DNA from 2 places in the Corynebacterium nuruki S6-4 genome. Region 2 is predicted to be linked to the other one. Evidence: predicted binding sites of a transcription regulator. Region 2 holds the regulator's gene; the other holds the start of a gene.
What was found. Region 2 encodes LexA, which represses DNA repair genes until DNA is damaged. Its sites were predicted from a motif close to CGAACANNTGTTCG; they were not measured.

Region 1: a site for LexA is predicted at 1,958-1,971, ahead of FSW06_RS04090 (SAV_6107 family HEPN domain-containing protein). Genes of this name have one in related genera too.

What each region holds. Positions count from the first base shown of each region.
Region 1 is NZ_CP042429.1:900,915-904,319, forward strand. Features, by position in the region: gene FSW06_RS04080 (MFS transporter) at 1-471, shown strand, start outside; gene FSW06_RS04085 (DUF3040 domain-containing protein) at 884-1,276, opposite strand; gene FSW06_RS04090 (SAV_6107 family HEPN domain-containing protein) at 1,416-1,880, opposite strand; gene FSW06_RS04095 (GNAT family N-acetyltransferase) at 2,023-2,628, shown strand; gene FSW06_RS04100 (methylenetetrahydrofolate reductase) at 2,679-3,405, opposite strand, start outside.
Region 2 is NZ_CP042429.1:456,305-459,709, forward strand. Features, by position in the region: gene ptsP (phosphoenolpyruvate--protein phosphotransferase) at 1-821, shown strand, start outside; gene lexA (transcriptional repressor LexA) at 1,197-1,973, opposite strand; gene FSW06_RS02045 (LysM peptidoglycan-binding domain-containing protein) at 2,269-2,871, shown strand; gene nrdR (transcriptional regulator NrdR) at 2,957-3,405, shown strand, end outside.

The sequences.
Region 1 (3,405 bases), 440 kb from region 2:
CTGCTGGTCCCGGCGTTCCTCATCATGAACACCGGCTCGCTCCCGGCGGTCATCATCGCCCTCGCGATGGTCGCCGTGCCGACCGGGCTCTACGTGGCACTGTCGGCCTCCGCACTGCCGGCCCTGTTCCCGACCGCGTCGCGGTACAGCGGGATGGGTCTGTCCTACAATTTCGCGGTCTCGATCTTCGGTGGCACCACGCCGCTGGTCACCCAGTTCCTGCTGCAGCAGACCAACCTGAACATCGTTCCGGCGCTGTACATCATGGTGTTCGCGGTCATCGCCGGCGTCGCGCTGCTGTTCATGACGGAATCCTCCCGTCGTCCGCTGCCGGGATCCTTCCCGACGGTCGAGTCCGACGAGGAGGCCGAAGCACTGATCCGGCGCCATGAGGAAGACCCCTTCTTCGACACGGTCGGTATGCCGTTCACCGAGGAGGAGAAGAAGGAGGCCCTCGCCACCGCACGGTGACGGGGAATCCTGCCGCACCGACGGCGACCCTCCCCTGCCAAGGTGGGCCCCGGTCGCTCCGGGTCAGTCATCCGGAACCGTTGTTCCGGGTCTGACCGGACAGCCCGGGCCCACCTTTTTCCGGTTCCGCCGGAGCCCCGCCGGACTCGGCCTCCGGACTCGGCCTCCGGGTGTGCGTCGGCAGGGTGGATTTTCCCTGCCGGGCCACCCTGCCGACGCACACCCGGCACCGGTTGACCCGGTTCCGCCGTTTCCGGGGGACTGGAACATCCGAATCGGGTCAGCTCGGTACACCGACGTCGTGGCGACGGATGACACCGGCACCGACGCACCCCCGCGCCGCCCGCCCCGGTACGCAAAAAGGGTCACAGGGCGGCTGCCCTGTGACCCCACCGCGGTCAACGACCGTCGCTCACTCGAAGCGGCGGCGGAAGCTGTCCTCCATCCGGGAGGCGAGGCCGCCTGACGCGTCCTTTCCCCGACCGGCCGTGGCGTTCCCGGTCCCGTTCCTCTTCCGGCGCGACGCTGAACCGCCCGACCGGAAGGCCAGCATGCCGCCGGCGAACATGACGAGGAAGCCGACGACCCCCAGCAGGACGAACCAGAGGCTCGTCTGCGAGAGCACCATTCCGGCGATCAGGATGCACAGACCCAGCAGCAGGACACCGATGGACCTGATGTTGAAGGACACGCCCTCGTTACCGACCTTGGCGGTACGGTCCGCCAGGCCCGGATCGTCCGCGATCAGCGCCTGCTCGATCTCCTCCAGCATGCGACGTTCCTGCTCTGACAGGGCCACGATCATCCTCCCCGTGGGGTCTCGGTTGGGTGGGTAACTTGCTCACCCTGTACAACGTCCGACGTCTCGTTTTCGTTCCCGGACCTGTCACGGGAGCTGCGGATGTCGTCTCCCGTTCATCCTACCCCAGCAACCGGAGAACCCCTCATGCCGCGTCTTCGCCGAGATAACCGGTACGGATCCTCACGGCATCGACAAAATCACAGGCCCGTGCGTAGATCCGGTCCGCCGCCTCCGGCGCAAGTCCGTGCTCGAGTCCCATCTCGACCCGGGCGACGTACCGTGCCTGTTCATCGAACTCGGCGGCCCACTCCGACATATCCGGGGACAACGTCCGCAACCGCACCCAGGCACTGCCGGACGGGAGCCGGCGGCGCTTCTTGCGCGCGGTCTGGATGACCGCCCCGGCCGCCCGCAACGCCGCACGGTACGCCCAGGTGATCCGGTCCTCGGGACGGTCCTCACTCCGGCTGCGCTCGAGCAGTCGCTCCGCCTCCTCGACGAATGCCGCCGGCGACGCCGATCCCTCCCGCGACCGGAGCCGTGCGACATTGCCCGCCGCGGCGTACCGCGCCGCCCCGTTCCGGCCTGCTGCCCTGTCCTGTGCCATGTCACCTGCTCCTTCCGGTTCTGACCCGGACACTACGACCGCCACCGGACACCGGCCGCACCTCCGACCGGTTTAATAGAACATGCGTTCTGTCGTGTGGAATACCGCCCCACCAGAGGTCGACCTTTGGCACGATGGAACTGTGCAGAACACCATCAGCGTCACAGCCGTCACCCCGCGGGACTTCCTCTTCCGGATCGACGACCTCGTCGACCTCCACCTCACCGCGATGGGCTATGACCGGGCGGCGTTCCATCAACGTCGCCTGCTGTGGAGTTCCAATGCCAGGAACCGCGGCTTCACCGGCGTCGTCGCCCTGGAACACCCCGACGGCACCACCCCGGACCCGGCGGACCCGTCCCAGCGGGTGGTCGGCGTCGCCTACGGCTTCCCCGGTTTCCGGACCTCCTGGTGGTACCGCGAGGTCCACCGCGGCCTCCGCGGCAGCGGGTTGGACGCCGGACAGGCCGGCGCCGTCCTCGCCGACTACGACGAGGTCTCCGAGGTCCATGTCCTCCCCGAGTTCCAGGGCCACCGCATCGGGCACCGCATGCTCGCGCAACTGCTTCCCCGGCTGACCTCGGCCACGGCCATGCTGTCGACTCCGGAGGTCCCCGACGAAGGTAACGCGGCCTGGGGACTCTACCGGGCACTGGGATTCCGCGACGTACTGCGGAACTTCCGCTTCACCTCGGACGACCGCCCCTTCGGCATCCTCGCCCGCCCCCGAGGGGACGTCCCGGACTGAGCCGGGACCGCTACCGGGCCCTGCCGGGCCCTATCGGGCACTGCCGGGCTCTACCGGACCATGTCCTGGCCGAGCTCCGGCCCCCACGCCGGTGCCATACCGAGGTTGTGGAGCACCTCCTGGGTGGCCCGGACGTTGTTCATCGTCACGAAGTGGATACCCGGCACCCCCTCCGCGATGAGCCGCTCGGCCATCGCTGAGGTGACCTCGATCCCCGCCCGGCGGACCGCCGCAGCGTTCTTCTCGCCGTCACCCGCGGCGGCGGTGAGCAGCGGCTCCACGACCGAGGACGGCAGCGTCCCCCCGGAGAGCTCCTGCTGACGTTCCAGAGAGCGCAGCGAGGTGATCGGCATGAGTTCGGCGATGATCGGCTTCGCACCGTGCACCGGATCGGCGGCGGCCAGCCGGTCACGCAGCCGCAGGTAGGAATCCACGTCGAAGAAGATCTGGGTGATCGAGTACGCCGCCCCGGCGCGCAGCTTGTCGATCGTGTAGCGGGTGTCGTCCTCGAGGGAGGCGGCGTGCGGGTGGCCCTCGGGGAAGGACGCGATACCGATCTCGAACTGCTCGCACTCCGGCATCGAGCGGACCAGTTCGATCAGCTCGACCGCATGGCTGAGCCCACCGGGTTCGGCGGTCCACTCACCGTTGATGTCGCCGGGCGGGTCCCCGCGCAGCGCCAGCAGGTTGGTCAGCCCCAGCGACGCGAACTCGCGCAGGATCCCCCGGAGTTCCTCCTCGGTGTGCTGGACCAGGGTGAGGTGCAGCAGGGTGGTG
Region 2 (3,405 bases):
GCCTGTTCCGCACCGAGCTGTGCTTCCTCAGTGAGACGAGTGAACCCTCGGTGGAGGACCAGGCGGCGCGGTATGCGGAGGTGTTCGCCGCGTTCCCGGAGGGGAAGGTGGTGGTCCGCACCCTCGACGCCGGGTCGGACAAGCCGGTGCCGTTCGTCAACGCCGAGGACGAGGAGAACCCGGCCCTCGGTGTCCGTGGACTGCGGATCGCCCGGGGGAATCAGGAGCTGCTGGAACGTCAGTTGGACGGTATCGCTCTGGCCCTGTCGCAGACGGAGCGCCGTGGCCCGGACGCGCAGGCGTGGGTGATGGCACCGATGGTGGCGACGGTGCATGAGGCGGCGTGGTTCGCCGAGCTGTGCCATGCCCGGGGGCTCACCGCCGGCGCGATGATCGAGGTGCCGGCGGCGGCGCTGCTGGCGGAGAAGATGATGCGCCACCTGGATTTCGTCTCGATCGGGACCAATGACCTGACCCAGTACACGATGGCGGCGGACCGGCTGTCGGCGTCGCTGGCCTATCTCACGGATCCGTGGCAGCCGGCTGTGCTGCGGCTGGTGCACACCACCTGCCGGGCGGGTTCCGCGGCGAAGACCGCGGTGGGCGTGTGCGGCGAGGCTGCCGCGGACCCGCTGCTGGCCTGTGTACTCACCGGTCTCGGGGTGACGTCCCTGTCGGCGGCGACGCCCGCACTCGCAGCGGTCGGTACCCAGCTCGGTGAGGTCGATTTCGTCACATGCCGCGACATGGCCGCCGCCGCACTCGACGCCGACGGCGCGGAGGAGGCCCGGATCGCGGCCGCCGCGGTCATCGGTCTCTAGCTTCCGCCCGCTGGGTCCCTGTGGCCCCCGGTACTGCTGGGCCCGGTACTTCCGTGGCCTTGTGATCCTGCGACCCTGCGCTCCTGCGCTCGACCCGCACGTCCAGGGGCGGTTGCGGACGTCGCCGGTGTCGGTTTTGAGAACCCAGGGGTCGGTCGCATCCTGGCCCGGTCGGGTTCGCGAGCCCAGGTGCTGTCCTGGGGCAGGAAACTCGACCCGTCGGTTCGTTCCGCGGACATGAACCTGTCGGTTCGTTCCGCGGACATCGGGTTCGAAGCCGGGATCAGGGTCGGGCTCAGGGTCGGGCCCGGGGGTCCTTTCCCGCGTCATCCCGGTGGTCGCGACCGGGTGCCACGACATCCCCGGGACGGCCACCTAGATCTTGCGGAGCACGGCGACGACCCGGCCGAGGATCTCGGCGTCGTCGCCGCGGATCGGCTCGTACAGTGCATTGTGGGGGATGAGCCAGGCGTGGCCGGCGTCCCGCTGGAACTCCTTGACCGTGGCTTCGCCGTCGATCATGGCGGCCACGAACTCGCCGAGCTCGGCGGTGTTCTGGGACCGGACCACCACCCAGTCACCGTTGTAGATGCCGGCATCCTGCATGGAGTTGCCGACGACCTGGAGGAGGAAGAGCTCGCCACCGCCGACGAGCTCCTGCGGCAGGGGGAAGTGGGCCTCGACATGCTCCTCGGCGAGGATCGGGGCGCCGGCGGCGATCTGGCCGACGACGGGGACGTAGGCCGGGGTCGGCATTGAGTCGTCGACGGCCGCGGCGGACATCGGTTTACGGCCCGGTCGGGGAGCGGACGAGATGTCCTCCGGACTGCCGTCGAAGGACCGGATGTCCACGGCACGGGGCTTGTTGTCCTCACGACGGAGGTAGCCCTTCCGCTCAAGTTCCTTGAGGTGGTAGGAGACCGAGGAGGTCGAGTTCAGGCCGACCGCGTCGCAGATCTCGCGGATGCTGGGCGGGTAGCCGCTGAACCGGATCGCGTCCTTGATGACCTCGAGGATCCGTCGCTGCCGGTCGGAGAGCTTCTCCCGCCCCTGCGGATCGTCGTGGGTCCCCTTGGCGGACAGTGACCCCTTCGGCCTGCCCCGCTTGCGTCCGCCCGTGGGTGTCCCCGTCGGCTGCTGTGTGTCTGCCATGATCCCTCACTCCTGGACTGGGTCAATCTGTGGCCCGTCGCCGCCGGCGCCGGGTAGTCCCCTCTGACCCTACAGGACGGCGAGCGGTTTTCCCACCAAGATGTTCGAAATATTCCCGCGGGCTGTGGACAGTCTCGAACGGGTGTGCTACCTTCGCGTTCGACGGCGTCATTTCGAACAGAGGTTCCATGTTCGATGGCCGCTGACGGTCCGGTGTCCGGTGCCGGTGGTCTGATGACCGGCATCGGCGCTGCACCGTCAGTGCGGACGCACCGAGCAGAAGGAGATTGCCACCATGGCTGCACCAGTTGTCTATCCGGTCCGGTTGACCGACTACCGTGACCGCCCCGTGACCCCGTCGGCCCGGATCCACGGCACCGGCCGGGTGCGGCGGTACCGGGATGCGGACACCGGTACGGGGAGTTCGAACACCGCGGGATGCGGTGAGGCGGTCCGTCCGACCCCCGCGGCGCGGGCCCGGCTCCGGATGCGGACCACCCGGCAGGAACGCCCGTTCGACGTCGGGGGACGGGCCGTCGCACTGCGCCGGCGGATCTGGTCCGTCGCACAGTCGCCCGGCGGCGTGCTGCTGTCCTTCGCCACCGCGCTCCTGCTCGCGTGCGGGGTGCCGGTCCTCACCGGGTCCCTGGACGGGGATGCCGGACAGGGGCCGGAACCGGCGGTCGCCGCGGCGACGGTGGACGACGGGACAGCCCCCGGCGGGCCCGGCACACCGCACTATGTCCGGGTCGCGGAGGGGCAGAGCCTCTACGACATCGCCCGCTCACAGGCGCCGGACATCGCGGTCGGGGAGGCGATGGCCGCTCTCTCCGACCTCAATGATCTGGGGGACCGGGACCCGCGTCCGGGCACGTTACTGTCCGTCCCGCAGTGGTGACCGGCACGGAAGTGCGGCCCTGCGGGCACGGACGGCTAGGATGGTGGCGTTTCTGACCGCCACCCGATTTTCAAGGACGTCGCCCATGCTGTGCCCCTCCTGCCGTTCCGAGCAGTCGCGGGTGGTCGATTCCCGCACCGTGGACTCAGGGTCGGCGATCCGCCGCCGGCGTGAGTGCACCCGGTGCGGCACCCGGTTCACGACCATGGAGCGGTCGGTGCTGCTGGTGACCAAGCGCAACGGGGTCACCGAGGAGTTCAACCGGGACAAGCTCATCCGGGGTGTCGGCCGGGCATGTCAGGGGCTCGGGGTCTCCGGGGACGAGCTGAAGGTGCTCGCCCATGAGGTGGAGCAGTCGGTCCGCGCGACCCACGGCTCGCAGGTCGCCGCCAACGAGATCGGGCTCGCGATCCTCGACCCGCTGCGTCGGCTCAACGAGGTCGCCTATCTGCGCTTCGCCTCGGTCTACAAGTCCTTCCGTTCCGCCGACGATTTCGAGGAGGAGATCCGGTCACTGCGCGCCCTCCGGACCGG